DNA from 2 places in the Roseateles sp. So40a genome. Region 2 is predicted to be linked to the other one. Evidence: predicted binding sites of a transcription regulator. Region 2 holds the regulator's gene; the other holds the start of a gene.
What was found. Region 2 encodes LexA, which represses DNA repair genes until DNA is damaged. Its sites were predicted from a motif close to ACTGTATNNNNATACAGT; they were not measured.
Positions count from the first base shown of each region.

Region 1: recA (recombinase RecA) is a predicted target of LexA. The motif match lies at 13,066-13,083, and genes of this name have one in related genera.

Region 1 is NZ_CP182288.1:5,408,528-5,423,193, forward strand. It holds gene pyrE (orotate phosphoribosyltransferase) at 1-205, shown strand, start outside; gene ACNI65_RS24655 (hypothetical protein) at 205-939, shown strand; gene gatB (Asp-tRNA(Asn)/Glu-tRNA(Gln) amidotransferase subunit GatB) at 1,011-2,465, opposite strand; gene gatA (Asp-tRNA(Asn)/Glu-tRNA(Gln) amidotransferase subunit GatA) at 2,471-3,973, opposite strand; gene gatC (Asp-tRNA(Asn)/Glu-tRNA(Gln) amidotransferase subunit GatC) at 3,970-4,269, opposite strand; gene ACNI65_RS24675 (rod shape-determining protein) at 4,629-5,672, shown strand; RNA gene ACNI65_RS24680 (sX9 sRNA) at 5,727-5,808, shown strand; gene mreC (rod shape-determining protein MreC) at 5,849-6,814, shown strand; gene mreD (rod shape-determining protein MreD) at 6,811-7,332, shown strand; gene mrdA (penicillin-binding protein 2) at 7,355-9,418, shown strand; gene rodA (rod shape-determining protein RodA) at 9,415-10,569, shown strand; gene ACNI65_RS24705 (sensor histidine kinase) at 10,570-12,075, opposite strand; gene ACNI65_RS24710 (response regulator) at 12,135-12,806, opposite strand; gene recA (recombinase RecA) at 13,124-14,167, shown strand; gene ACNI65_RS24720 (regulatory protein RecX) at 14,186-14,666, shown strand, end outside.
Region 2 is NZ_CP182288.1:1,967,803-1,982,468, reverse strand. It holds gene ACNI65_RS09200 (ATP-binding cassette domain-containing protein) at 1-2,219, shown strand, start outside; gene ACNI65_RS09195 (HlyD family type I secretion periplasmic adaptor subunit) at 2,306-3,397, shown strand; gene ACNI65_RS09190 (response regulator) at 3,503-4,168, shown strand; gene ACNI65_RS09185 (EAL domain-containing protein) at 4,271-5,431, opposite strand; gene ACNI65_RS09180 (OmpA family protein) at 5,770-6,429, shown strand; gene ACNI65_RS09175 (DMT family transporter) at 6,495-7,406, shown strand; gene ACNI65_RS09170 (asparaginase) at 7,417-8,349, opposite strand; gene lexA (transcriptional repressor LexA) at 8,493-9,170, shown strand; gene ACNI65_RS09160 (helix-hairpin-helix domain-containing protein) at 9,173-9,493, shown strand; tRNA gene ACNI65_RS09155 (tRNA-Asp) at 9,626-9,702, opposite strand; tRNA gene ACNI65_RS09150 (tRNA-Glu) at 9,805-9,880, opposite strand; tRNA gene ACNI65_RS09145 (tRNA-Ala) at 9,932-10,007, opposite strand; tRNA gene ACNI65_RS09140 (tRNA-Asp) at 10,054-10,130, opposite strand; tRNA gene ACNI65_RS09135 (tRNA-Glu) at 10,326-10,401, opposite strand; tRNA gene ACNI65_RS09130 (tRNA-Ala) at 10,445-10,520, opposite strand; gene gltX (glutamate--tRNA ligase) at 10,666-12,057, opposite strand; gene ACNI65_RS09120 (O-succinylhomoserine sulfhydrylase) at 12,054-13,313, opposite strand; gene purF (amidophosphoribosyltransferase) at 13,313-14,666, opposite strand, start outside.

The DNA.
Region 1 (14,666 bases), 2.3 Mb from region 2:
GCTGGACCGCCAGGAGAAGGCGGCCGAGAACGGACAGGACCTGCCGTGGTCGGCGGTACAGTACGTGCGTGACCAGTTGAAGCTGCCGGTGGTGGCCATCGCGGGCCTGTCCGACCTGCTCCAGTACCTGCAAACCACCAGCAGCAGCGCCGTCGCCGCTCACGCGGCGGCGGTCCATGCCTACCGAGACCGTTACGGAGTCTGATGCGTCCTCCCGTCTCTCGCCGCCAGCTGTCCCGATCGGCCGCGTCCGTCGCGGGCGCCGCCCTGCTGACCCTGACGCTCGCGCCGGTGGGCGCCGTGTGGGCGCAGGCGAAGAATCCGACGTCGGGTGGCATCTACATGTGCACGACCCCGGACGGCCGCCGCGTCACCTCCGACCGGCCGATTCCCGAGTGCCAGACCCGCGAGCAGCGCGTGCTGAACTCCGACGGCTCGATGCGCAAGACGCTGCCGCCGGCGATGTCGCCCGAGGAGCAGACCGCGGCCGACCAGCGCAAGCGTCAGGAAGACGTGCAGCGGGCCGCGCAGCAGGACGCGATGCGGCGTGACCGCAACCTGCTGCAGCGCTACCCCGATCAGGCCGCGCACCAGCGCGCGCGCGAGGCCGCGCTGGACGACATCCGCGAGGCGATGCAGCAGTCCGAGAAGCGCCTGCAGGCCCTGTCCGTCGAGCGCAAGCCGATGATGGACGAGGCCGAGTTCTACAAGGGCAAGCGGGTCCCGATGAAGCTGCAGCATCAGATCGACATGAACGACGCCGCGGCGGCCGCGCAGCGCGAATCCATCGAGAACCAGAAGGCGGAGATGGTGCGCGTGAACAGGATCTACGACGAGGAGCTGGCCAAGCTCAAGCGCCTGTGGGCGGGCGCGGCGCCGGGCTCGCTGGAGAAGCTCGACAAGCCGCCCACCCAGGCGCTGCCGGCCAGCGGACGCTGAGCCGCCGAAGACCCTGAAACGACAAACGCCGGTGGATCGCTCCACCGGCGTTGTTCATTGGGGCCTGAGGATCAGGCGCCCAGCTTCTTCTTCAGCAGCTCGTTGACGGTGGCCGGATTGGCCTTGCCCTTGGCTGCCTTCATCACCTGGCCGACCAGCGCGTTGAACGCCTTCTCCTTGCCGGCGCGGAACTCCTCGACCGACTTGGCGTTGGCCGCCAGCACCTCGTCGAGGATGCGTTCGATCTCGCCGGTGTCGTTGGACTGCTTCAGGTCCTTGGCGTCGATGATCGCGTCGACCTCGCTGCCCTGACCGGTCCACAGCGCCTCGAAGACCTGCTTGGCCGAGTTGTTGTTGATCGTGCCGTCCTGGATGCGCTGCACCAGCGTCGCGAGCTGGGCCGGACTCACCGGGGCGCTCTCGATGTCGCGCTCCTCGGTGTTGAGCCGGCGCGAGACCTCGCCCATCAGCCAGTTCGCCACGAGCTTGGGCGCGCCGCACAGCTCGCGGGCGGCTTCATAGAAGCGCGCCATCGCCAGGCTCTGCGTCATCATCGTCGCGTCGTAGGCGGGCAGCCCGTCGACGTCCTGGAAGCGCGCGGCCATCACGGTGGGCAGCTCCGGCATCTCGCCGCGCACGCGCTCCACCCAGTCCGCGCCGATCATCAGCGGCGGCAGGTCCGGGTCGGGGAAGTAGCGGTAGTCCGCCGCGTCTTCCTTCGTGCGCATCGAGCGCGTCTCGCCGGTGTCCGGGTTGTAGAGCACGGTCGCCTGCTGGATCTCCAGGCCGTCCTCGATCTGGTCGATCTGCCAGTTGACCTCGTAGTTCACCGCGTCGACCAGGTAGCGGAAGCTGTTCAGGTTCTTGATCTCGCGGCGCGTGCCGAAGGGCTCGCCGGGCTTGCGCACCGACACGTTCACGTCGCAGCGGAACGAGCCTTCCTGCATGTTGCCGTCGCAGATGCCCAGCCACATCACCAGCGCGTGCAGCGTCTTCGCGTACTCGACGGCCTCGGCGCCCGAGCGCATCTCGGGTTCGGAGACGATCTCCAGCAGCGGCGTGCCGGCGCGGTTCAGGTCGATGCCCGACTGGCCGTGGTAGTCCTCGTGCAGGCTCTTGCCGGCGTCTTCCTCGAGGTGCGCGCGCGTGAGCCGGATCGTCTTCTTCTCGTCGCCGACGAAGAACTCGATGGTGCCGCCCTGCACGACGGGGATCTCGTACTGGCTGATCTGGTAGCCCTTGGGCAGGTCCGGATAGAAGTAGTTCTTGCGGGCGAAGATCGACAGCGGCGCGACCTTCGCGCCCACGGCCAGGCCGAAGCGGATCGCGCGCTCGACGGCGCCGCGGTTGAGCACCGGCAGCGTGCCCGGCAGCGCCAGGTCCACGGCGCTGGCCTGCGTGTTGGGCGCCGCGCCGAACGCGGTCGACGAGCCGCTGAAGATCTTCGATTCGGTCGAGAGTTGGACGTGGTTCTCCAGGCCGATCACGACCTCGTAACCCCGCACCAGTTTGCTGTTCTTGCTCATGACGTTCACACCCCCACCGGCGTCTGGCGATGCCAGTCGGTGGCCTGCTGCAGCGCATGCGCGGCGTGCAGCAGCGTGCCTTCCTTGAAGTAGTTGCCCAGCAGCTGCAGGCCCACCGGCATGCCGCCGTCGCCGGTGCCCACCGGCACGCTCATGCCGGGCAGGCCGGCCAGCGAGCCCGGCAGCGTGAAGATGTCGGCCAGGTAGGCCTTGACCGGATCGTCCGCGCCCTCGCCCTGCTTCCACGCCACCGTCGGCGCGACCGGGCCGGCGATCAGGTCGCAGTGCTGGAAGGCCTGCTGGAAGTCGTCGGCGATCATGCGGCGCAGCTTCTGCGCCTGCAGGTAGTACGCGTCGTAGTAGCCATGCGAGAGCACGTAGCTGCCGATCATGATCCGGCGCTTGACCTCGGCGCCGAAGCCCTCGGCGCGGGTCTTCTCGTACATGTCGATCAGGTTGCCGTAGTCCTTGGCGCGGTGCCCGAACTTCACGCCGTCAAAGCGCGACAGGTTCGAGCTCGCCTCGGCCGGGGCGATGATGTAGTAGACCGGGATCGCGAGCTCGGTGCGCGGCAGCGACACGTCCACCAGCGTGGCGCCCAGCTTCTCCAGCTCCGCCAGACCGGCGCGCACGGCCGCGTTCACGTCCGAGGACAGCGCGGCGGGGAAGAACTCGCGCGGCAGGCCGATGCGCAGGCCCTTCAGCGGTTGCGAGGGGCTGGCGCCGTCGCGCGCGGCCAGCATCTGCGCGCCGAAGTCCTGCGGCGGTTGCTGCACGCTGGTGGCGTCGCGTTCGTCGAAGCCGCTCATCGTGGACAGCAGCAGCGCGCAATCCTCGGCCGAACGGGCGAACACGCCCGCCTGGTCCAGGCTGGACGCGAACGCGATCATTCCGTAGCGCGAGCACACGCCATAGGTCGGCTTGATGCCGGTGATGCCCGAGAAGCTGGCCGGCTGGCGGATTGAGCCGCCGGTGTCGGTGCCAGTCGTGGCGGGCACCAGGCCCGCCGCCACCGCGACGGCCGAGCCGCCCGACGAGCCGCCCGGCACGCGCGAGCGGTCCCAGGGGTTGAGCGCCTTGAAGTAGGCGCTGTTCTCGTTGGCCGAACCCATGGCGAACTCGTCGCAGTTCAGCTTGCCCAGCGACACGGTGCCCGCGGCATTGAGCCGCTCGACGACGGTGGCGTCGAACGGGCTCAGGTAACCCTCGAGCATCTTCGATCCGGCCGTGGTCGGCATGTCGCGGGTGACGAAGATGTCCTTGTGCGCGAGCGGCACGCCGATCAGCGCGCCGCCGGGCTGGTCGCCCTCGCCGGCGGCCAGGCGCGCGTCGGCGTCCTTGGCCCTGCTCAGCGCGTAGGCTTCATCGACGTGCAGGAACGCGCCGAGATCCTTCGCTGCGGCAACACGCGCAAGCAGATGTTGCGTCAGTTCGGTGCTGGAGACCGTCTTGGCGCGCAAGGCGCGGCCGAGCTCGGCCACGCCGAGGTGATGCAGGGGCGCGCTCATTCGATGACTTTCGGGACCAGGAACAGGCCGTCCTCGACGGCGGGAGCGCTGCGCTGGTTGAGCGCGCGCTGGTCGGTTTCGGTGACGCGGTCCTCGCGCAGCCGCAGGGCCACTTCCTGGACCGCCGACAGCGGCGTGTAGAGGGGATCGACGCCACTGGTGTCGACCGCGCTCATCTGCTCGACGATCGAGAAGAAGCCATTGAGCTGCGGCAGCAGGGCGGCCTGCTCGTCGCCGGAAAGTTGCAGCCGGGCCAGTTTGGCGATCCGGCTGACGTCGTCTTGGGTGAGTGCCATGGGAATGTCTTCGAAGGCCGGTCGGGCAAGCGGTCCGCCGGGCGCGCGAAACATTCGACGAACGCTGACGGAGGGCTTGCAGAGGGGCCAAACCAGGGGGTGATCAGTTATTATCCCCGCTTATCTCCATGGCGCCGGGGCTGCATTGCAGCCTCGTTGCTTATGGCAAGGAATCTCGCTCGCGCGGACGCCGCCGGTCCGCGCGGTTACCCGACCCGAATCGCCCCGAATCGCAGCCGCCCGGACAGAACGCAGACGAACGCCGCCTGATGCCGTCGAATGCCGCCGATTGCGTGTAGTTCGACGTTGACTGGCGGCTCCAGGTGCCGAAGCGTTTTGTCCTGGCCTAGCCCACACACATGCTCGCCTCCCTGCGCCGCTATTTCTCCACCGACCTCGCCATCGACCTGGGCACCGCCAACACGCTGATCTACGTCCGCGGAAAAGGCGTGGTGCTGGACGAACCGTCCGTCGTCGCCATCCGTCATGAAGGCGGTCCCAACGGCAAGAAGACGATCCAGGCCGTGGGCCACGAAGCCAAGGCCATGCTGGGCAAGGTGCCCGGCAACATCGAGGCGATCCGCCCGATGAAGGACGGCGTGATCGCCGACTTCGTGGTCACCGAGCAGATGATCAAGCAGTTCATCAAGATGGTGCACGACACCAAGCTGCTGCGTCCCTCGCCCCGGATCATCATCTGCGTGCCCTGCGGCTCGACCCAGGTCGAGAAGCGCGCCATCCGCGACGCCGCCCTGGGCGCGGGCGCCTCGGAGGTCTACCTGATCGAGGAACCGATGGCCGCGGCGATCGGCGCCGGGCTGCCGGTGTCGGAAGCGTCGGGCTCGATGGTCATCGACATCGGCGGCGGCACGACCGAGGTCGGCGTGATCTCGCTGGGCGGCATGGTCTACAAGGGCTCGGTCCGCGTCGGCGGCGACAAGTTCGACGAGGCCATCATCAACTACATCCGCCGCAACTACGGCATGCTGATCGGCGAGCCGACCGCGGAAGCGATCAAGAAGAACATCGGTTCGGCCTTCCCTGGCTCCGAGGTCAAGGAGATGGAAGTGAAGGGCCGCAACCTGAGCGAAGGCGTGCCGCGCAGCTTCACGATCTCGTCCAACGAGATCCTGGAAGCGCTGACCGACCCGCTCAACCAGATCGTCTCGGCCGTGAAGAACGCGCTGGAGCAGACCCCGCCGGAACTGGGCGCCGACATCGCCGAGCGCGGCATGATGCTGACCGGCGGCGGCGCGCTGTTGCGCGACCTGGACCGCCTGCTGGCCGAGGAAACCGGCCTGCCCGTCCTGGTCGCCGAAGACCCGCTGACCTGCGTCGTGCGCGGCTGCGGCATGGCGCTCGAACGCATGGAACGCCTCGGCTCCATCTTCACGAACGAGTAAGAGCGGGCCTACTGCGCGGGCGTCAGGCGTCGTTGGGCGGTCCTCGGAATCCTCACGTACAGGAAGTACGCTCCGGTTCCTCCGGTCCGTCCGCCTAGCCTGACACCCGCTCGCTACGGCCGATAGGTTGTCAACAAGCGTTGTCGTCGGTCTCTTGAAAGTCTGAGATCCCTCTCATGCCGCTCGGCACCCTGGATCGCAATCCGCCACCACTGTTCCGCGAAGGCCCGTCCGCGCTGACGAAACTGGCCTTCTGCGCAGCCCTGGCCGTCTTCCTCATGGTCGCGGACTCCCGCTTCCAGATCACCGCACCCGCCCGCGCCGGCCTCGCCCTCGCCCTGCATCCGCTGCAACGCGCGCTGCTCGCGCCCGTCGACGCCTGGGAACAGGCCGGCGATTACGCCCGAGGCATGGAAAAGGCCACCGAGGCGGAGAACCAGGCCCGCCAGCAGCTCGCCTCGCAAGCCGTGATCCTCAGTCGCGCCGCGCAGCTGCAGGCCGAGAACACCCGCCTGCGCGGCCTGCTCGACCTGCGCGAGGCGCTGCCCGTCAAGGGCCTCGCCGCCGAGGTCCTCTACGAGGCGCCCGATCCCTTCTCCCGCCGCATCGTGATCGACCGCGGCAGCCATCGCGGCGTCCGGCTCGGCGCGCCCGTGGTGAACGACGCCGGCGTGCTCGGCCAGGTCACTCGCGTCTATCCGCTGTCCGCCGAGGTCACGCTGCTCACCGACCGCGACGCCACCATTCCCGTGCTCAACACCCGCACCCAGCAGCGCGGCGTCGCCTATGGCGGCGAACGCGGCGTGATGGAGCTGCGCTTCATCGCCGCCAACGCCGACATCAAGGCCGGCGACGCGCTCGCCACCTCGGGCCTGGACGGCCTCTATCCGCCGGGACTGCCAGTGGCCAAGGTCGCCGAGGTCGAGCGCCGCGGCGACACCAGCTTCGCGCGCGTCGGCCTGGCGCCCGTCGCGCAGCCCGACAACGCCCGTCACGTGCTGGTGCTGGAGCCGCTCCAGGGCCAGGAGGACGCGCGCTCCGAGGCCGCGCAGGAAGCCGCCAGCGCCGCGAGCGCCGCCGCCGCCGAGGCCCGTCCGAGACGCCCGGCCGCCGCGTCCGCGCCCAAGGGAGGCAACCGATGATCATGCCCCGCGGCGCGAGCCAGCTGCTGCTGCCCGCCAACCCCCTGTTCATCGCCTTCAGCCTGATCGTCGGCCTGCTCATCGACATGGTCCCCGTCGGGCGCCAGCCCTGGATGCCGGACGTGCTGGCGCTGGTGCTCGTGTTCTGGAACGTCCATCAGCCGCGCCGCGTCGGCGTGGGCTGGGCCTTCGTGTTCGGTCTCATGATCGACGTGCACCACGGCGCGCTGCTGGGTCAGCACGCGCTGGCCTACAGCCTGCTGGCCTTCGGCGCGGTCGCGCTGCATCGCCGGCTGCTGTGGTTCTCGCTGGGCGCGCAGGCGCTGCATGTGCTGCCGCTGTTCGTGCTGGCCACCGCGATCGCGGTGATCGTGCGCCTGATGGTGGGCGGCATGTGGCCAGGCTGGGGTCTGGTGCTCGCGCCGCTGCTGCAGGCCGCGCTGTGGCCCATCGCCGCCGCCCTGCTGCTGGCGCCGCAGCGCCGCGCGCCGGATCCCGACGCGCACCGCCCGCTCTGAGCGCGCCCAGGACAGGCCCGCGATGACGGTCATCAAGAACCTCCAGGCGGAGCTGAGCCGATTCCGGCTGCGGCTGGTCGCGGCGGCGATCTTCGTCCTGTTCTGCTTCAGCCTGCTCGTGGCGCGGCTGGTCTACCTGCAGATCACGCAGCACGACGCGCTGCTCGAGCGCGCCGAGATCAACCGCGTCTCCGTCGTCCCCATCGTGCCCAACCGCGGCCTGATCGTGGACCGCAACGGCGTGGTGCTGGCGAGCAACTATTCGGCCTACACGCTGGAGATCACGCCCTCCAAGGTGCCCGACCTGGAACGCACGATCGACGCGTTGACCGCTGTCATCGACATCCAGCCGCGCGACCGCCGCCGCTTCAAGCGGCTGATGGAGGAAAGCAAGAACTTCGAGTCGCTGCCCATCCGCACGAAACTCACCGACACCGAGGTCGCCCGTTTCGCCGCGCAGCGCTTCCGCTTCCCCGGCGTCGACATCAAGGCGCGGCTGTTCCGCAGTTATCCGCTGGGCGATGTCGGCGCGCATCTGCTGGGCTACATCGGCCGCATCAACCAGGCCGAGAAGAAGGCCATGGACGACTGGTCCGAGGAGGACGTCGCCAACTACCGCGGCACCGAGTACATCGGCAAGCTCGGCCTGGAACAGGCCTATGAGCGCGAGCTGCACGGCCAGACCGGTTTCGAGGAAATGGAAACCAGCGCCGGCGGCCGCGCCGTGCGCCGGCTGCGCAACCGGCCGCCGACGCCGGGCAACACCTTGCACCTGTCCATCGACATCAAGCTGCAGGCGCTGGTGGAACGTCTCTTCGGCGAGCGCCGCGGGGCGCTCGTGGCGATGGATCCGCGCAATGGCGAGGTCCTGGCCTTCGTCTCCAAGCCGACCTTCGATCCCAACCTGTTCGTCGACGGCATCGACGCCGACAGCTGGAAGGAGCTCAACGAGGACATCGACAAGCCGCTGCTCAACCGCGCGCTGCGTGGCACCTATCCGCCGGGGTCGACCTTCAAGCCGTACATGGCGATGGCCGCGCTGAACACGGGCAAGCGCGCGGCGAACGTCGTCGTGCAGGACAACCTGACCTACAGCTTCGGCGGGCGCGTCTTCGGCAGCGCCACCGGCGACCGTGCCGGCGCGAAGGACATGCGGCTGGCGATCGTCACCTCGTCCAACGTCTACTTCTACTCGCTGGCCAACGAGATGGGCGTGGACATGATCCATGACCAGCTCGAGCCTTTCGGCTTCGGCCGCAAGACCGAGATCGACCTGCTGGGCGAGGTCACCGGCATCCTGCCCAGCACCGAGTGGAAGCGCCGCGCCTACAAGCGCCCCGAGCAGCAGAAATGGTACGCCGGCGAGACGATCTCGCTGGGCATCGGCCAGGGTTACAACAACTTCACGATGCTGCAGCTCGCCACGGCGATGTCCACGCTGGCCAGCGGCGGCGAACGGTATCGGCCGCGTCTGGTGCGTGAGATCGAGGACGTGGTCAAGCATGCCCAGCGCCGCACCGCCAGCGACGCGCTGTCGCCGCTGGCGTTGCGCAAGGCCGACGTGGACGTGATCCGCAACGCGATGCACGACGTGACGCTGGAAGGCACCTCGCGGATGGTGTTCGCGGGCGCGCAGTACCAGAGCGCGGGCAAGACCGGCACGGCGCAGGCGGTGGGCCTGCGCGCGGGTCAGACGTACAGCAGCATCAAGGCTGACGAGCGCAAGCGCGACCATTCGCTGTACATCTCGTTCGCGCCTTATCAGGCGCCGACGATCGCGTTGGCGCTGATCGTGGAGAACGCGGGCTTCGGCTCCGAATCGGCCGCGCCGATCGCGCGTCGCGTGTTCGACTACGTGCTCACGGGCACGTATCCGAGCGAGGAAGACATCGCCAAGGTGCGCGTGGGCCAGGTCGGCGCGCCGATCGGCACGCCGCGCCGCGTCGAGGACATCGCCTTGCCGGGCGCCGCCGCGAGCGCGCCGGAATCCGCGGCTTCAGGGGCTTCGAGCGCTTCGAGCGCCCCGGCGGCCACTGGCAACGCCGCAGCGTCCGCGCCGCGCCGCAACCTGGGAGCCTCACGATGAGCGCCGTCTTCAGCAAACCCAGCCTGCTGCAGCGCGTGAAGCCGCTGTTCCAGGGTTTCGACGTCCCGTTGCTGCTCGCGATGGCCTGGCTGATGGGCCTGGGCCTGATGTGCATGTATTCGGCGGGCTACGACCACGGCACGCGCTTCGTCGATCACGCGCGCAACATGGTGCTGGCGATGGGCGTGCTCTTCGTGACGGCGCAGGTGCCGCCGCAGCGCCTGATGCAGCTGGCGCTGCCGCTGTACGGGATCGGTGTCACCTTGCTGGTGGCGGTGGCCTTGTTCGGCATCAGCAAGAAGGGCGCGACGCGCTGGCTCAACATCGGTGTGGTGATCCAGCCCTCGGAAATGCTCAAGATCGCCGTGCCGCTGATGCTGGCCTGGTGGTTCCAGAAGCGCGAGGGTCAGCTGCGCCTGCCCGACTTCATCGCCGCGTTCGTGCTGCTGGTGGTACCGGTGGGGCTGATCGCCAAGCAGCCGGACCTGGGCACCTCGCTGCTGGTGCTGGGGGCGGGGCTCTACGTGATCTTCTTCGCGGGGCTGTCCTGGAAGCTGATCATTCCGGCGCTGGTGCTGGCCGGCGCGGGCATCACGGCGCTGGTCTTCAGCGAGGATCAGATCTGTCAGCCCGACGTGAAATGGGTGGTGCTGAAGGAGTACCAGAAGGACCGCGTGTGCACGCTGCTGGACCCGACGAAGGATCCGCTGGGCAAGGGCTTCCACATCATCCAGGGCGAGATCGCGATCGGCTCGGGCGGCGTGACGGGCAAGGGCTTCATGAAGGGCACGCAGACGCACCTGGAGTTCATCCCGGAACGCACGACCGACTTCATCTTCGCGGCCTATGGCGAGGAGTTCGGGCTGATCGGCGCTGCGGGGCTGCTCATCGGATTCACGGCGCTGATCCTGCGCGGACTGGCGATCGCGCATGAGGCGCCGACCTTGTTCTCGCGGCTGCTGGCGGGCGCGATCACCTTGAGCTTCTTCACCTACGTGTTCGTGAACATGGGCATGGTGACCGGCATCCTGCCGGTGGTGGGCGTGCCGCTGCCGTTCATCTCGTACGGCGGCACGGCGATGGTGACGCTGGGGCTGTCGCTGGGCATGCTGATGTCGATCGCGAAGAGCCGCGGGGGCACGCAGCGGTGATCAGCTCCCGCCGCTCGCCAGCGGATGCGCGGCGAAGCGCACCGTGAAGCGCGCGCCCGGACCGCCCCCATCGGCCTCCGCCTGACGCCGCGCGCGGGTGTCGTCCACCGAGATCTCCGCGTCGTGCTGCTGCACGATCTCGCGCACGATCGCCAGACCCAGGCCCGAGCCATCGACGTTGGTGCCCAACGCGCGATAGAACGGCTGGAACACCTGCTCGCGCTCCGCCTCCGCGATGCCCGGCCCCGAATCCTCGACCTGCAGCACGCACACCTGTCCGAACGGATCCTCGACGACACGCACCGTCACCGTCCCGTCGCTGGGCGTGTACAGCAACGCGTTGTCGACCAGGTTGCGGATCAGCTCGCGGATCAGCAGCGGATGCCCGTGGATCCGCAGCCCCGCCTGGCTCGCCTCCGGTCCCTCGTACCCGAGATCCAGCCGCTTCTCCATCGCGCGCGGCACGAAGTCGCGCACCGTCTCGATCGCCAGCACCGCGAGGTTCACCTCACTGCGCCGCGCCGCGTGCTCCTGGTCCTCGGCCCGCGCCATCGCCAGCAACTGGTTGACCATGTGCGCCGCGCGCTGGCTCGAGACCGCGATCTGCTTGAGCGAGCGGCGCAGCTCCGCCGGCGAGCTCCGGCCCTCGTCGATCTCGCGCTGGGCCAACTCGGCCTGCGTGCGCAGACCCGCCAGCGGCGTCTTGAGCTGATGCGCCGCGTCGGCCAGGAAATGCTTCTGCGCCCGGATGGACTGGTCCAGCCGCTCCAGCAGGTCGTTGATCGCCTGCACCAGCGGCGCGACCTCGTCCGGGATGCGCTGTTCATCGATGGGGCTCAGGTCGGAGCTGTCGCGCGAGCGGATCCGCCGCTGCAGGTCGTTGAGCGGCGCGATGCCGCGCGCCAGCGCCAGCCACACCAGCAGCACCGCCAGCGGGAGGATCACGAACTGCGGCAGGATCACGCCCTTGATGATCTCGTTGGTCAGCCGCGAGCGCTTGCCCAGCGTCTCCGCGACCTGCACCAGCATCATCTTGTCGCCGCCGGCCATCCCCTCGGGCACCACCCACAGGTAGGACACCCGCACCGCCTCGTTGTTCACCTCGTCGAAGCGCCGGTTGACCTCCCACGGCACGATGGGGGGCTCCACCTCGGGCACCGGCAGCAGCGCGTCGCCGCTGAGCAGTTCCCCGCGCAGACCCAGCACCTGGTAATAGACCGTGTCCGTCTCGTCGGCGCGCAGCAGCGCCGCCGCCTCGGGCGCGAGCGCATACCTCGAACGCCCCTTGCGCGTGGTCGCGTCGCCGGGCGCCGGCTCGGTCACGACCTGCAGGCCCAGCGTACGCGCCATCTCGTCCAGCTCGCGGTCATACGGCTTGTTGGCGATGCCCTGGGCCACCAGCCAGGTCAGCGCGACGCTGATCGGCCAGATGACCAGCAGCGGCGCGAGCATCCAGTCGAGGATCTCGCCGAACAGCGAGCGATGGCCGGACGATTCAGACGCCATGCCGCGTGCGGTCGTGATGCGGGGTCAGAACGGAAGGGCGCGCCAATCGCCGAGCGGGCTCAGCCCGGGATCTTCTCAAGGCAGTAACCCAGGCCGCGCACCGTCGCGATGCGGATCGGCCCCTGCTCGATCTTCTTGCGCAGCCGGTGGATGTAGACCTCGATCGCGTTGTTGCTGACCTCCTCGCCCCACTCGCACAGGCGCTCGACGAGCTGGTCCTTGCTGACGAGCCGGCCGGCGCGCTGCAGCAGCACCTCGAGCAAGGACAGCTCGCGCGCCGACAACTCCACCATCTGCTCGTTGATGTAGGCCACGCGTCCGGTGGCGTCGAAGGTCAGCGGTCCATGACGGATCACGCTGGAGGCGGTGCCCAGGCCGCGGCGCGTCAGCGCGCGCACCCGCGCCTCCAGTTCCTGCAGCGAGAACGGCTTGGCCATGTAGTCATCCGCGCCCAGGTCCAGCCCCTTGACCCGTTCCTCGATGCTGTCGGCCGCGGTCAGGATCAGCACCGGCAGCGAGGAACCCCGCGAGCGCAGCCGCCGCAGCACCTCCAGCCCGTGCAGCTTGGGCAGGCCCAGGTCCAGGATCAGCAGGTCGAACTCATGCGACGCGAGCGCCGCGTCGGCCTCGCTGCCGCTGCCGACCTGGTCCACCGCGCAGCCCGATGCGCGCAAGGAGCGCAGCAGGCCGTCGGCCAGGACTTGGTCGTCTTCGGCGATCAGGATGCGCATGTGTCGTCCCCTCTGGTTATGGAGACATTCTAGGGAGCCGCCTGCGCGTGTTCCCTAGGCGTTTCCGAGCCATGCGAGGGCACCCGTCAGGGGGCGTCGGGTCAGGCCCGCGACAGGTTCGTCGGGGGAGGTCTCCCGCTGATGGTGGAAATCGGTGGGATCGCGCCGTGCTGGCTCATCCCATGAGCCACCCGCTGCCTAAGATGGCTGCATCGGACCTCAAGCAAGCCGCCACGCGGATCGGCCCGTTCGACAAAGTACTGTACAGATATACAGATTGCGCCATAATCCGCCGCAGCCCAACAGGAGAAGATTGCATGGACGCCCCCGTGAAGAACGCCAACACCGAAAAAGCCAAGGCCCTGCAGGCCGCCCTCGCCCAGATCGAAAAGCAGTTCGGCAAGGGCTCGATCATGCGGCTGGCCGAAGGCGAGAAGATCGAGGACATCCAGGTCGTCTCCACCGGATCGCTGGGCCTGGACATCGCGCTGGGCGTCGGCGGCCTGCCGCGCGGCCGGGTGATCGAGATCTACGGGCCGGAATCCTCGGGCAAGACCACGCTGACGCTGCAGGTCATCGCCCAGATGCAGAAGCTGGACGGCGTGTGCGCGTTCATCGACGCCGAACACGCGCTGGACGTCCAGTACGCGCAGAAGCTGGGCGTGAACCTGCAGGAACTGCTGATCAGCCAGCCCGACACCGGTGAACAGGCGCTGGAGATCGTGGACTCGCTGGTGCGTTCGGGCTCGGTGGACCTGATCATCATCGACTCGGTCGCGGCGCTGACGCCCAAGGCGGAACTCGAGGGCGAGATGGGCGACGCGCTGCCCGGCCTGCAGGCCCGCCTGATGAGCCAGGCGCTGCGCAAGCTGACCGCCACCATCAAGAAGACCAACTGCACCGTCATCTTCATCAACCAGATCCGGATGAAGATCGGCGTCATGTTCGGCAGCCCGGAAACGACCACCGGCGGCAACGCGCTGAAGTTCTACGCCTCGGTCCGCCTCGACATCCGCCGCATCGGCTCGATCAAGAAGGGCGAGGAGGTCATCGGCTCCGAGACCAAGGTCAAGGTCGTGAAGAACAAGGTCGCGCCCCCGTTCAAGACGGCGGAGTTCGACATCCTGTACGGCGAAGGCATCAGCCGCGAGGGCGAGATCATCGACATGGGCGTCACCGCCAAGATCGTCGAGAAGGCCGGCTCCTGGTATGCCTACAGCGGGGAGAAGATCGGCCAGGGCAAGGACAACGCCCGCGAGTTCCTGCGTGAGAACCCGGATCTGGCGGTCGAGATCGAGAACAAGATCCGCGACTCGCTGGGCATCCCGCTGCTGGGCGGCGCGACCAGCGACGCTGAATAAGCACGGGGCACCCACGGCATGACCCCGACCGAAGGCCGGCGGGGTCGTGCCTCGCAGCCCTTGTCGCTGAAGGCGCGAGCGGTCGCGCTGCTGGCCCAGCGCGAGCACAGCGCGATGGAGTTGCGGCGCAAGCTGCTGCGCATCGCGCGAGACCGGTCGGCACAGGCCGCGGGCAGTGATGGCGTCGAGTCCAGCTCCTCGGAGGAGGACGTCCCGGATCTGGGCGAAGAAGTCGACGCCGTGATCGCCTGGCTCCTGTCCAACGGCTACCTGGACGAATCCCGGTTCGTCGAATCCCGCCTGCACGTGAGATCGCAGCGCTTCGGCCAGCGACGCATTGAACAGGAGCTGGCGCAGCACGGCCTGGCGCTCGACGCGGATCAACGCGCGGCGTTGTCAGCGGGTGAGCTCGACCGTGCCTGCGAGCTGCTGCGTCGCAGGTTCGGAGAGGGTGCGCCCGAGGACGCCTCCGCCGAGGCCAAACGCCTGCGCTTCCTGA
Region 2 (14,666 bases):
TGTCCTGGAACTTCCTCTCGCGCCGCCCTTCCGCGCCGCCCGCGCCCGCCTCGTCCTCGCTGGCCGTCGCGCTGACCCATTGGTTGCGGCTCAAGGGCCGCCCGGTCCCGATCGAGCAGGTGCGACAGCGCCAGGCCGAGCAACCGGCCCCTGCCGAGGACCTCGCCGCGGCCGTCCATCTCGCCAGCGCGGTCGACTCGAGCGCCCGGTTCACCTGCCTGCAGGGACCGCAGCTCGCCGCGCTGCCGCTGCTGTGCCATCACGCGGAGCATGGGTGGCAGGTGATCACCGCGCGCACGCCGCAAGGCCTGTGGCGCTGCGTCGGCGCCGATCAGGTCCGACGCGAGCTGGTGCTGGACGCGCAGCCCTGCCTGCATGCGACCGCGGAAGACGACGCGCGACAGGCCGCCGACACGACGGCGCACGGCATGATGCTCAGCCACCTGCGCGGCCAGTGGCCCACCTTCGCCGAAGCGGCCGGCCTGTCGCTGCTGCTGTCGGCGATCGGCATCTCGATCTCCTTCTTCTCGATGCAGGTCTACGACCGCGTCATCCCGAATCAGGGACACCAGACGCTCTGGGTGCTCACGGTCGGCGTCGGTCTGGCGGTGCTGATCGAGTTCCTGCTCAAGCTCGCCCGCGCGTCGCTGCTCGAGCCCCGGCTCAAGCTGCTCGACGTCGGCATCTCCAAGGCGCTGATGTCCCGCCTCGGCGCGGTGCGCATGGACCAGCGGCCCGGCGCCGTCGGCACCCTGGCGTCGCAAGTCCAGAGCTTCGAGTCCATCCGCGGCATCCTGTCCGCCGGCACCCTGTTCCTGCTGTTCGACATGCCGATGGCGCTGCTCTTCGCGCTGGTGATCGCGGCGATCGGCGGGGCGTGGATGGCCTTGCCGGCTGTCGTGCTCTTCGGGTTGACGGTGCTCACCGGCCTGCTCCGCGCGCGCCGCATCGCGCGCTTGACGGCCAGCAACCAGTCCGGCGCGAACGCCAAGACGGGCCTGCTGGTCGAGACGATCGAGGGCACCGAGTCGATCAAGGGCCTGGGCGCATCCTGGCGCTTCGAGGCCCGCTGGGCCGCGCTGTGCGAGGTCAACGCCTCGCAGAGCCTGGCGCTCAAGCATGAGAGCGACACCACCTCCTACCTCGCGGCGGCGCTGCAACAGGCGAGCTACGTCTCGCTGATCTGCGTCGGCGCGGTGCTGGCGATCCATGGCGAGCTGACGCAGGGCGCGATCGTCGCGTGCTCCATCCTGTCGGGCCGGGTGCTGTCGCCGCTGGCCTCCATCCCGCCGCTGCTGGTGCAACTGGGCAGCGCCCGAGCCTCGATGAAGGCGCTGGACGCGATCTTCCGGCTGCAGGTCGACAACCACGCGATCGAGCGGCCGATCGTGCCCGAGACCCTGCGCGGTGACCTGCGCTTCGAGGACGTCGAGTTCAGCTATCCCGGCCAGAAGGACCCGCTGCGCATCGGCCATCTGAACATCCGCGCCGGCGAGAAGATCGCCATCCTGGGCACCGTCGGCGCGGGCAAGACCACCCTGCTTTCGCTGGCCTGCGGACTGTCCAAGCCATCGCGCGGCACCGTGTACCTCGACGGCGTCGACCAGCAGCAGATCCACGCCGGCTGGCGGGCCTCGCACCTTGCCTACGGACCGCAGCACGCCTGGCTGTTCGCCGGCACCTTGCGCGACAACCTGCTGTTCGGACTGCCTGATCTGGACGACGACACCCTGATCGCGGCCTGCCGCCGGACGGGGCTGTGGCCGATGGTCGCTCAGCATCCGCATGGGCTGGACCGCAAGCTGTCGGAAGGGGGCCGCGGCCTGTCCGGCGGACAACGCCAACTCGTGGCGCTGACGCGCCTCGTCCTGGCGGATCGACCGGTGTGGCTGCTCGACGAGCCCACGTCCGGCATGGACGACGGACTCGAACACGCGACGCTGCGGCTCATGAAGGAACTGCTCAAACCCGAGGCGACGCTGCTGCTGGTCACGCATCGACTGTCGATGCTGGCGCTGGTGGATCGCGTGATCGTGCTGGCCCCGCAAGGCGTCCTCGCCGACGGCCCGCGCGACGAGGTCCTCGCGCGCCTGCAGGGCCGGCCGGCTCCAGGCGCCGCGGGATCTCCCGCCACGACGCACTCTGCGGCCACGCGCCCGGCGCGTCCTGTCGAGGCGCCCACCGCCTCCGCGCCGACGGCGACCTCCGTCGCCCCCTGACACGCTTTCAGCAAGGACTTCCCATGTCGACTTCCTCTTCCTCCCCGCATGCGCCTTCGCGCCTTCGCTGGACCGTCCTGGCCACGGTGGCCGCGCTCGGCGCCGGTCTCTGGTGGGCCTCCGTGGCCGAGATCGAACAGGTCACTCGCGCCGGCGGCAAGGTCATGGCATCCTCGCGCACACAAGTCATCCAGGCACCAGATGGAGGGGTGGTGGAGCAGCTGTTCGTGCATGAGGGAGATGCCGTCCGCAAAGGCGACCTGCTCGCCCAGTTGGACAACACCAAGGCCAGCGCCGCGCTGGCGGATTCCAGCGAAAAATCCGCGGCGCTGAACGCGTCGCTCGCTCGACTGCGCGCGGAGACGCTCGGCACTCCCTATCGCCCTGCCGCCACCAACGCCTTCAGCGAACTGCAGCGCAAGCTCTACGAGCGCCGGCAGACCGCGTTGCGCGAGGAGCTCGCGGTGCTGACGACCTCCGCGGATCTCGCGCGGCGCGAGGTGGAGCTGAATGAGCCACTGCGCCAGGCCGGCGACATCAGCGCGGCTGAGTTCCTACGACTGCAACGGGCCGCCAACGAAGCGGCCGGCCTGGTGACCACCCGCCGCAACAAGTTCCTGCAGGACGCACAGGCCGAGCTGGCCAAGACCGAGGAGGACCTCGCCAGCATCCAGCAGGTGCTCAACGACCGTCGAGGCAATCTCGAACACATGCAACTCCGCGCACCGGTGGACGGGATCGTCAACCTGATCACGCAGACCACCGTGGGTGCGGTGCTGCGCCCGGGCGACGAGATCATGCAGCTGCTGCCCACCGGCGAAGACCTCATCATCGAGGCGCGCTTGCGCGCCGCGGACATCGGCTTCGTGCGCCCCGGCATGCAGGCCACGGTGAAGCTCGACGCGTTCGACTACAGCATCTATGGCGCACTGGACGGCACCGTGAGCTACGTCAGCCCGGACGCCTTGACCGAACGCACACCGCAAGGCGAACAGCCCTACTACCGGACGCACATCCGCATCACGGGCAAGCGTTTCCACGGCGAGAAGGCCGATGCCATCGTGATCCAGCCCGGCATGACCGCGACCGCGGAGATCATCAGCGGCCGTCACACGGTGCTGGACTACCTGCTCAAACCCGTCAGGAAGACCATGTCCGAATCGCTCGGCGAGCGATGATCCGCAAGCCGCCGCCCGACCTGTCGATGTTCGCCACTCACTTCGCGTCATTGACCCATCGTCGACTTCACCGACAACAACCCGGATCCTCAGGGGACCCCTCACATGATCACTGTCACCATCATCGAAGACGACGCCACCGTCCTGCAGCGGCTGATCGACGTCGTGTCTGCCAGCAGCGCCTGCCAGATCGTGGGCATCGGCCGCAACCGCGGCGAGTCGGTCTCGGCGATCCTGGCCAACCGCGCGGACATCTATCTGGTGGACCTGGGTCTGCCTGACGTCGACGGGATCGACCTGATCAAGCTGATCAGCGAGAAGTGCCCGGACGCCCACAGCATCGTGATCAGCACCTTCGGCGATGCCAAGCATGTGATGCGCAGCCTGCGCTCGGGTGCCTCGGGCTACCTGCTCAAGGAAGAGATCCAGCCCAGCCTCATCGACAAGATCATCGCCACCCACAACGGTCACGCCCCGCTGAGCCCCGCCGTCTCGCGCCTGGTGCTGGACAAGCTCGAGAGCCTGGAGACCGGCGTGAAGCCCAAGGTCGACAAGGCGCAGAAGCTCAAGGAGCTGGGACTCGGCCAACGTGAATGGAGCGTGCTGAACCTGCTGATCGAAGGCCTGCCGATCGTCGACATCGGCAACCGGTTGTCGATCTCCCGCTTCACGGTCAATCAGCATCTGCGTTCCATCTACCGCAAGCTGAACGTGAACTCCCGCGCCATGGCCACCAGCGTCGCGCGCATGCATGGACTGATCGACGAATGAATCAGGCCTGATCCGCGCGCCGTGCGGGCGCCTCGGTCGACACGCGTTCTGCGACGAAAGAAAGAAGCCGCCTTCAGGCGGCTTTTCGCCGTGCCCCCCGCCTCAGGCCGCGGCCAGGCCTTGTGTATCGGCGAGGGTCGCCGCAGGGGTCGGCAAGCGAGTGACTTCCGCGGCGGGGACTGGCGACATCGAAGGCGGCTTCAGGCGCATGCGCAGCAACTGCTGGCAGAGGAAGAACGTGGCGCGATCAAGGGCCCTCTGGGACTGGCCAGACGCAGCTTCGCGCAATCGGCGTCGACCCGTGGCGAGTTCCTCTCGCAGTTGCGAGGCCAGGTCGGCATCGCGTCCATGCGTGGCCGCGAGGTTGAGCACCGTCAACCAGCCCATCAGCAACGCGCGCGGCAGCGCTTCCAGGACCTCCTCCATCGTCTCGGCCTGGACGATCGTCTGCGGCGCATGCAGCGCCTGGATCCTCATCAACCGGACGACGACGGCCGGGTGCCGGCCCGCGAGCATCGCCAGCGAGCTCGCCTCCACGCCCGCGCGGGCCAGCGCCATCAATTGACCGATGACGCGCGGGTCGCATCCCGGCAAGGCAGCCACCGCGGTGGTCGTCGGCCGGGCGATCGCATAGCCCTGGAAGTAGTCGGCACCCGCGTCGCGCACACGCACCAGCGTCGCCTCGTCCTCGATCTTCTCGGCGATCACGGACAGGCCGAGCCGGTGGGCCTGGCGAATCAGCGCCGACAAGCGCCCCCCGTCCAGATCCGCCACGTCGACCTTGGCGAATTGCACCCAGGGCGCCAACGCCCAGCGCGGGTCGTCGAGTCGCTGCACGTCGTCGAGCGCGAAACGGTAGCCTCTGCCGTGGAGCTCACGGAGCCGCCGCGTCAGGGCCTCGTCCACGGACACGGTCTCCAGCACCTCGATCACGCCGATGTCCGGCGTCACCGTCTCGGCGATCGGGCTCATCAGCGTGCGCGCATCCATGTTGATCAGCAGGTCCCCCAGCGGGTGTTCCGCCGCGGGCGTGCGCGTCAGCAGCTCGGCATCGATCAGCGCGTTCGACAACACCGCCGCCGTGCCGTAGCCGCCGAGCTCCGGCCCGACCTCCCCATCGCGGGCGTTCCAGCGGAACAGCAGCTCGGTCGCGACCACGCGACCGGTCCGATCGATGATCGGTTGGCCGGCGTAGCGAACGTGGGTACCGAGGTCTTCCGCACCGCTGACGGGGGTGCAACCGGAGTCGTGGGGACGGGGCATGGGTGCTCGAAGGCAAAGGGAGAAAAGCAGGGCTTCATGCTATGAATCGCCCGCTCAGCGCCGAATAACAACTCCTTGTCATCCATGACCAGTCGCTAGCAGTTGAAGGTGGGTCGCCCCCACTTCGATGGTGGCGACGCGGGCGCCCCGTTTGCCGAAGTCGAACACCGTCCGCCGCGAGGCGTCGCACCGGAACCCCGGCGCGAGACCTCGTCGACTCATCCGCCGACCTCGGACCGTCGGCCGCCGCAGGGAGATACTCCCCCTCGCAGGCGACGACACAGCCGCCCGGGTCGTTGGGTTTTCTTATCCGGATCACAAGGAGAAACAACATGCAGATGCGACACACCCGACTGGCCGCCGCCGCCCTCGCCGCCGCCGTCCTCGGCGGTTGCGCCAACATGGATGAACGCCAGCGCGGCACCGCGGGCGGTGCGGCGATCGGCGCGGTCTCGGGCGCGGTCATCAGCTCCGCCACCGGCGGCAAGGCAGGCACCGGTGCATTGATCGGCGGCGCGCTCGGTGCGGTGGCCGGCAACGTCTGGTCGCGCCACATGGAGGACAAGCGCCGCGCGATGGAGCAGGCCACGCAAGGCACCGGCGTCGAGGTCACGCGCACCGCCGACAACCAGCTCAAGCTCGACGTGCCGAGCGACATCTCCTTCGCCACCAACAGCGCCGCCGTCGAGCCGCGCCTGCGTCCGGTGCTGGATGCCTTCGCCAACGGGCTGAACAACAATCCGTCGCCGACGGTGGTGCGGGTCGTGGGCCACACGGACAACACCGGTTCCGACGCGATCAACGACCCGCTGTCGCTGCGTCGCGCCGAGAGCGTGCGCGGCTACCTGGCCGACCGCGGCGTGCGCGCCGACCGCATCGAGGTGGCGGGCCGCGGTTCGCGCGAGCCGCTGATGTCGAACGACACGCCGGAGAACCGCGCCAAGAACCGGCGCGTCGAGATCTTCCTGCGTGAGCCGCAGCAAGGCTCGGGCGGCTGAGGCCGGCGCGCCTGTCGCCCGCGTGGCGGCGCGACGGTGACGGGCCTGGGTAGCATCCAGCCCCTATGAACCCGTCGCCCGCGCCACCGCCGCCCACACCCCAAGCCGCGGGCGCTTCCACCGGTCTGCTCCCGCTGCTGTTCGTCGCGGTGTGGAGCACCGGTTTCATCGGCGCGAAATTCGGACTGCCCGACGCGGAACCGTTGACCTTCCTGTCCTGGCGCTACGCGGCCGTGCTCGTGCTGATGCTGCCCGTGGTGCTGGTGCTGCGCGCGCCGTGGCCCGGCTCGCTGCGGGCCTGCGGACACATCGCCGTGACCGGACTGCTGGTGCATGGTGTCTACCTGGGCGGCGTGTTCACCGCGATCTCGCACGGCCTGCCCGCCGGGATCACCGCGCTGGTGGTCGGCCTGCAGCCGCTCGTGACCGCGCTGGGCGCGCGCGCCTTCCTCGGCGAGCGCATCGACCGCCTCCAGTGGCTGGGGCTGAGCCTCGGTTTCATCGGCGTCGGACTGGTCGTCGCGCAAAAGATCGCGGCGGTGCCCGGCGGCGCCCTCGTGACGATGCTGCTGCCGGCGATGCTCGCGCTGCTGGGCATCACCGTCGGCACGCTGTACCAGAAGCGCTTCTGCCCGTCCTTTGACCTGCGCACCGGCTCGATCATCCAGTTCGTGCCCAGCCTGATCGTCACCGCCGCGCTGGCCGCGGCCACCGAGACGATGCAGGTGACCTGGTCCGGGCAGTTCGTCTTCGCGCTCGCCTGGCTGGTCCTCGTGTTGTCGCTGGGCGCCGTCAGCCTGCTCAACGTGCTGATCCGTCGCGGCAGCGCGGTCCACGTCGCCAGTCTGTTCTATCTGACGCCACCGGCCACGGCGCTGATCGCCTGGGGCCTGTTCGGGGAGACGCTGTCGGTCCTGGCCATGGCCGGCATGGCCCTGGTCGCCGTCGGCGTCTGGCTCGCGCGACGCCGGGCCTGAGCGCGTCCGCTCAATCGGCCAGCAGGCGCAGCATCAACTCGACGCGCGCGGCCCACGGCGACAACGCGGCGCCCGGCTCGTCGCTCGCGCCAACGATGCGTCCCTGGGCGCAGCGGGTGGTCCGCCACACCGGCACACCGGCTTCCTTCAGCGCGCGCACCGGTGCCTCCAGGGCCTCATGCAGCGTGCCGTTGCCGGTGCAGGCGAGCACCAGTCCCTGCAGGCCCGCCACTCGCCAGGCCTCGATCGCGCGCGCATCAGCGCCCGCGTGACTGCCCAGCACCTCGACCCACGGCCAGGCCTGACCCCCGGCCGGCAAGCGTGCCACACCGAGCGCCTCACCCGCCGGCCAGTCGCGGAAGCGGCGCAACACGCCCTCCTCCACCACCGCCAGCGCGCCGGCGTCGGGGCCCGCCTCGAAGGCATCCAGACGATATGAATGCGTCTTGCGGAGCTCCAGCCCCGACCACACCTGACCTGCCACCACGGCAACGACGCCCGACACGCCCTCGGACTCCGCCACGGCAACCGCGTCGAGCAGGTTCTGCGGTCCGTCGGCCTGGATGGCCGTCGCGGGCCGCATCGCCGCGGTGAGCACCACCGGCTTGCGCGGCGCCAGCACGCGTTGCAGCAGGTAGGCGGTTTCCTCCAGTGTGTCCGTGCCGTGCGTGATCACGACGCCGCGCACCTCAGGCCGCTCGAGGTGCGCCTGCACCCGGCGAGCGAGTCGCGCCCAGGTCGCGTGATCCATGTCCTTGCTGTCGAGCTGCGCGAGCTGCTCGGCCTCCAGGGAGCGACTGGCCAAGGCCGGCACGGCCGCCACCAGCGTGTTCACGGACAGCGAGCCGGCCTTGTAGCCGACGTTGTCCGTCGCACTGCCGGAGGCTCCGGCGATCGTCCCGCCGGTGCCGATGATCACGAGGGTCTGCGCCGCGCTTTGCAATTTATCGTCTCCTGTATAAAAATCCAGATGCTGGATGAATTCTCAGGCACGCATCGAACAGTCATGCACCCCGCTGTGGGGTGAACCGCTTCGACCCGGCTTCGTGGCATTCAGCCTTCCCCACCGAATAAAGGCCTGTGCTCGTGGAAACACCGCCCAAACTGACCGCCCGCCAACAACAGATCTTCGATCTGGTCCGCGACAGCATCGAAAGCACCGGCTCCCCGCCCACGCGCGCGGAGATCGCGCAGCAGCTGGGTTTCAAGTCGGCCAATGCCGCCGAGGAACACCTGCAGGCGCTGGCCCGCAAGGGCGTCATCGAGCTGGTGGGTGGCACCGCCCGCGGCATCCGCCTGCCGTCGACGGCGCTGCGCCAGGTCAACCGGGCCCGGGAGCACAGCCAGTTCGCGTTGCCGCTGGCCAGCCTCGCACAGCTGACGCTGCCGCTGGTGGGCCGGGTGGCCGCCGGCGCGCCGATCCTCGCGGAGGAACATGTCGAGCAGCACTATAGCGTCGACCCTTCGATGTTCTCGAAGGCGCCGGACTTCCTGCTGCGCGTGAAAGGCATGAGCATGAAGGACATCGGCATCATGGACGGCGACCTGCTGGCGGTGAAGAAGGTCAGCGAGGCGCGCAACGGTCAGGTGGTTGTTGCGCGGATCGGCGAGGAGGTGACCGTGAAGCGCCTGGAGCGTCATGCCGACGGCATTCGACTGCTGCCCGAGAATCCGGATTTCCAACCGATCGACGTCACGCCCGATGAACAGTTCGCCATCGAAGGCTTGGCGGTAGGTTTGATCCGTTCCGGCGGCTTCCACTGACCATGACGGCCGCCCGCACCACCGCGCGCAAGTCGCACAGCAAGGCGGCCTCAGCGGAGACCTGCACGCAACTGCGGCAGATTCCCAACATCGGACCGGCGATGGTCCGCGATTTCCAGTTGATGGGCATCCATCAGCCTGCGGATCTCGTCGGTGCCGATGCCTTCGCGCTGTATCAGGGCATCTGCAAACTGACCGGGAAACGCCACGATCCTTGCGTGCTGGATACCTATATGGCCGCTGTTGATTTCATGAATGGCGGCCCACCCAGGGATTGGTGGAGTTACACCGCCCAGCGCAAACGCGAGTATCCGGATCTGTGAAGAAGCCGGATAGATCGCCGCATTCGGGTTCACACTGAAATCCCGGCGAATGATGGCGCCGACAGAATGCGTGTGAAACCAATGCCGGAAAAGAAAAAACCCTGCCGACTTGCATCGACAGGGTTTCAATGTTGGCGGAGTGGACGGGGCTCGAACCCGCGACCCCCGGCGTGACAGGCCGGTATTCTAACCAACTGAACTACCACTCCTAAGACGACGTTGTTAAGCACGTCATTCTTGTTCGCGGACAAGTTGCGCTGCAAATCTCCAGATCCATACAGATCTGCGATGCAGCCAAGCCTTGTCAAACTTGGCGTCCCCTAGGGGATTCGAACCCCTGTAATCACCGTGAAAGGGTGGTGTCCTAGGCCTCTAGACGAAGGGGACTGAACCTTCTCGCATCGACTCAGACCGCGCCCAGACTTCCCGAAGGAATTCTGGTGGAGGTAAGCGGGATCGAACCGCTGACCTCTTGCATGCCATGCAAGCGCTCTCCCAGCTGAGCTATACCCCCGAATGCTTTCGCATCGAATCGGTACGCTGCCCGAGTCTCAAAACGTTGGCGGAGTGGACGGGGCTCGAACCCGCGACCCCCGGCGTGACAGGCCGGTATTCTAACCAACTGAACTACCACTCCAGATACTCAAGATCTTTCGATCCGTCGCATCAAACTCTTTTCTATCTCTTGTCGCATCGATCCGATCAATTGCTTGACCGTATCGCTGCGTCGATATCGTTACTATACCTGATTTTGACAACGATCAAATCGATTTCCGAAGAATTTTTCGATTTTCTCGTTCAATCTCTAAGTCAGTAACCAAGCTCGACAACTTGGCGTCCCCTAGGGGATTCGAACCCCTGTAATCACCGTGAAAGGGTGGTGTCCTAGGCCTCTAGACGAAGGGGACTAAACCTTCATTCCTTGAACCGCGCGCCACACAAACCGAAGTTTGGTGGAGGTAAGCGGGATCGAACCGCTGACCTCTTGCATGCCATGCAAGCGCTCTCCCAGCTGAGCTATACCCCCTTCGGGGATTCGATCCGACTTCTTTTCGGCTTCCTTGAATCTCGTCGGGGAGCTGACGCTCCCCGTTTTGATTCGCTGTCTGCCGCTTCGAAGTTCGTTTCGAACATCGCGCTGTTCAAGCGAGAACAAGAGTATAGACCGAGTTTTAAACGGAACGCAAGCGGTTCAACAAAATTTCTTTGTCGAAGAGTTCCAGCACCGCATCGACCGATGGCGTCTGCGTCCGGCCACACGCCAGCACCCGCACCGGAATCGCCAGCTGCGGCATCTTCAGGCCGTGGGCGGTGATGGTTTCCTTGATCGCGGCATTGATCGCGGCCTTGTCCCACACGGCCAGCGCCTCAAGCTTGTCCGCCAGCGCCAGCACCGCCGGCTTCACGGCGTCGGTCAGGTGCTGGGCGCGATCCGCCTCGCTCGGGGTCACCGGCGACACGTACATCGCCAGCCAGTCCGTCAGCGCCACGGTGGTGCTGCAGCGATCCTTGAACAGCGCGCACAGTGCTTCCAGGCGGGCCGGCGCGGCCAGGCCGCGCTTGGCCATCTGGGCCGTCACCAGTTCGGCCAGGCGGGCGTCGTCGGCCAGCTTGATGTAATGGGCGTTGACCCACTCGAGCTTCGCCGGATCCCACTGGGCCGGGCTCTTGGAAATGTGGCTGCCGTCGAACCACGACACCAGTTGCTCCCGCGAGAACAGCTCATCGTCCCCATGGCTCCAGCCCAGGCGCGACAGGTAGTTCAGCATCGCCTCGGGCAGGTAGCCGTTCTCCTCGTAGGCGGTCACGCTCACCGCGCCGCGGCGCTTGGACAGCTTCAGGCCATCGTCACCCAGGATCACCGGGATATGTCCGAACGCGGGCAGCGGGGCGCCCAGCGCGTTGAACAGGTTGATCTGCCACGGCGTGTTGTTGATGTGCTCGTCGCCGCGGAAGACGTGCGTGATCCGCATGTCCCAGTCGTCGATGACGACGGCGAAGTTGTAGGTCGGCACGCCGTCCGGACGCAGCAGTATCAGGTCGTCGATCTCGCGGTTGTTGATCGTGATCGGGCCCTTGACCACGTCATCCCACGTGACGTCGCCGTCGATCGGATTCTTGAAACGCACCACCGGATCGACGCCCGAGGGAATCGCCGGCAGCGTCTTGCCGGGCTCGGGACGCCAGGTGCCGTCGTAGCGGCGCTTCTCGCCGCGCGCTTCCTGACCGGCCTTCATCGCGGCCAGTTCCTCGGGCGTGCAATAGCAGCGGTAGGCGGTGCCCGCGGCGATCATCTGATCGATCACCGCGTGGTAACGCTCCAGGCGCTGCATCTGGTAGATCGGGCCCTCGTCGTACTCGAGGCCCAGCCACTTCATCGAGGCCAGGATCTGGTCCACCGAGTCCTGCGTCGAGCGCGCGACGTCGGTGTCCTCGATGCGCAGCACGAATTCGCCGCCGAAGTGGCGCGCGTAGGCCCACGAGAACAGCGCCGTGCGGGCGGTGCCCAGGTGCAGGAAGCCCGTCGGGGATGGCGCGATGCGGGTGCGGATCGGAGAGGTCATAGCGAGTTCAAACCACGGGCCAGGTCGGCCTTGATGTCTTCGATGTCTTCGAGGCCGACCGCGACGCGGATCAGCCCCTGCGTGATGCCGGCGGCCTGGCGCTGCGGCTCGGTGAGCCGGCCGTGCGAGGTGCTGGCCGGATGCGTGATGGTGGTCTTGGTGTCGCCCAGGTTGGCGGTGATCGAGCAGATGCGGGTGTGGTCGATCACGTGGAAAGCGGCCGCGCGGCCGCCGTCGGTCGCCGCATTAGCACCACCCTTGACGATGAACGCCACGACCGCCCCGCCCTGCCCGCCTTGCTGGCGCATGGCCAGTTCATGCTGCGGGTGCGACTTCAGCCCCGGGTAGTACACGCGCTCCACGCCCGGATGCGCTTCCAGCCATTCGGCCAGCACCGCGGCGCTGGCGGTCTGCGCCTTCATGCGCACCGACAGCGTCTCCATGCCCTTGAGCACGACCCACGCGTTGAACGGCGACAGCGACATGCCCACGGTGCGCATCACCGGCGTGAACACGTCGTTGACGTACCTGGCCGGTCCGCACAGCGCGCCGGCGATCACCCGGCCCTGACCGTCCAGGTACTTGGTCCCGGAGTGGATGATGAAGTCCGCGCCCATCTTGGCGGGCTGCTGCAGCGCCGGCGAGGCGAAGCAGTTGTCCACGGCCAGCAGCGCGCCATGCGCATGGGCGATGTCGGCCAGCGCCGCGACGTCGCAGACCTCGGTCAGCGGGTTGGTCGGCGTCTCGGCGAACAGCAGCTTCGTGTTGGGCTGCAGCGCGCTCTTCCATTCGGCGAGGTCGGTCTGCGACACGAAGGTCGTCTGGACGCCGAACTTGCCGAACTCCCCCTGCAGCAGCTTGATCGTGGAGCCGAACACCGAGCGCGAGCACACGACGTGGTCGCCCGACTTCAGAAGCCCCATCACCAGCAGCATGATCGCGGACATGCCCGAGGAGGTCGCGATGCAGGCCTCGGTGCCCTCGAGCGCGGCCAGCCGGCGCTCCATCATCATGACCGTCGGATTGGAGAAGCGGCTGTAGACGAAGGCCTCTTCCTCGTTGGCGAAACGGCGCGCGGCGGTGGCCGCGTCCGGATGCACGAAGGAGCTGGTCAGATAGAGCGCCTCGGAGTTCTCTCCCCAGGGCGACGGCGGCAGGCCCTCGCGCACCGCGAGCGTGTCCAGTCGCGCGTCCTCGGGCAGGCCGACGCGAGGAATGCCGCCCGGGATACTGCTGCCCTTCGCGTCGTCCGCCATCACTGGTCCCCTCCGCTCTGCAGCGCCAGACGGCTGCGCGCGGGCAGGTCCTCTTCCTCGGGCTGCGACTTGCGCTGGGCCTGCATCGTGGCGAAGTCCTCGGCGGTCACGTCACCGGTGATGTACTGGCCGTCGAAGCACGACGCCTCAAAACCGTTCAGTCCTTGGCGCAGTTGGCCGACCACGCGCTTCATCGCGTCGACGTCCTGATAGATCAGCGCGTCGGCGCCGATGAACTGGCGGATCTCCTCGATCGAGCGGCCGTGGGCGATCAGCTCCTCCTTGGTCGGCATGTCGATGCCATACACGTTGGGGAAGCGCACCGGCGGCGCGGCGGAGGCCAGGTAGACCTTCTTGGCGCCGGCCTCGCGGGCCATCTGCACGATCTCCTTGGAGGTCGTGCCGCGGACGATGGAGTCGTCCACGAGCAGCACGTTGCGGCCCTTGAACTCGAGACCGATCGCGTTGAGCTTCTGGCGCACCGACTTCTTGCGCGTGGACTGGCCCGGCATGATGAAGGTCCGGCCGACGTAGCGGTTCTTGACGAAGCCTTCGCGATACGGTTTGCCGATGCGGTGCGCGAGCTGCATCGCCGACGGCCGGCTCGATTCGGGGATCGGGATCACGACGTCGATCTCGCTGGGCGGGATGGTCGAGATCAGGCGCTGGGCCAGCGTCTCGCCCATGTTCAGCCGGGCCTGATAGACGGAGATGCCGTCCATCACCGAGTCCGGGCGCGCCAGGTAGACGAACTCGAACATGCAGGGATTGAGCGACGGACTCTCCGCGCACTGCTGCGTGTGGACCGTGCCGTGCGTGTCGATGAAGAGCGCCTCGCCGGGCGCGAGGTCACGCGTCAGCGTGTGGCCGGTGCCCTCGAGCGCGACGCTCTCGCTGGCCACCATCACCTCGCCGTTGGCGGCCTGGCCAAAGCACAGCGGACGGATGCCGTAGGGGTCGCGGAAAGCGAGCAGGCCGTGACCGGCGATCAGCGCGATCACGCCATACGAGCCCTTGATGCGCTTGTGCACCGTGGCCACGGCCTTGAAGATCTGCTCGGGCGTGAGCGGCAGGTCGCGGCCAGCCATCTCCAGCTCGTGCGCGAGCACGTTGATCAGGACCTCGGTGTCGCTCTCGGTGTTGATGTGACGGCGGTCGACCTCGAAGAGCTCGTCCTTGAGCGCATGGGCGTTCGTCAGATTGCCGTTGTGCACGAGCACGATGCCGTAGGGGGCATTGACGTAGAACGGCTGCGCCTCCTCCTCGGAATAGGCATTGCCGGCCGTCGGGTAACGGACCTGGCCGAGACCGACGTTGCCGGGCAGCGCGCGCATGTTGCGGGTGCGGAACACG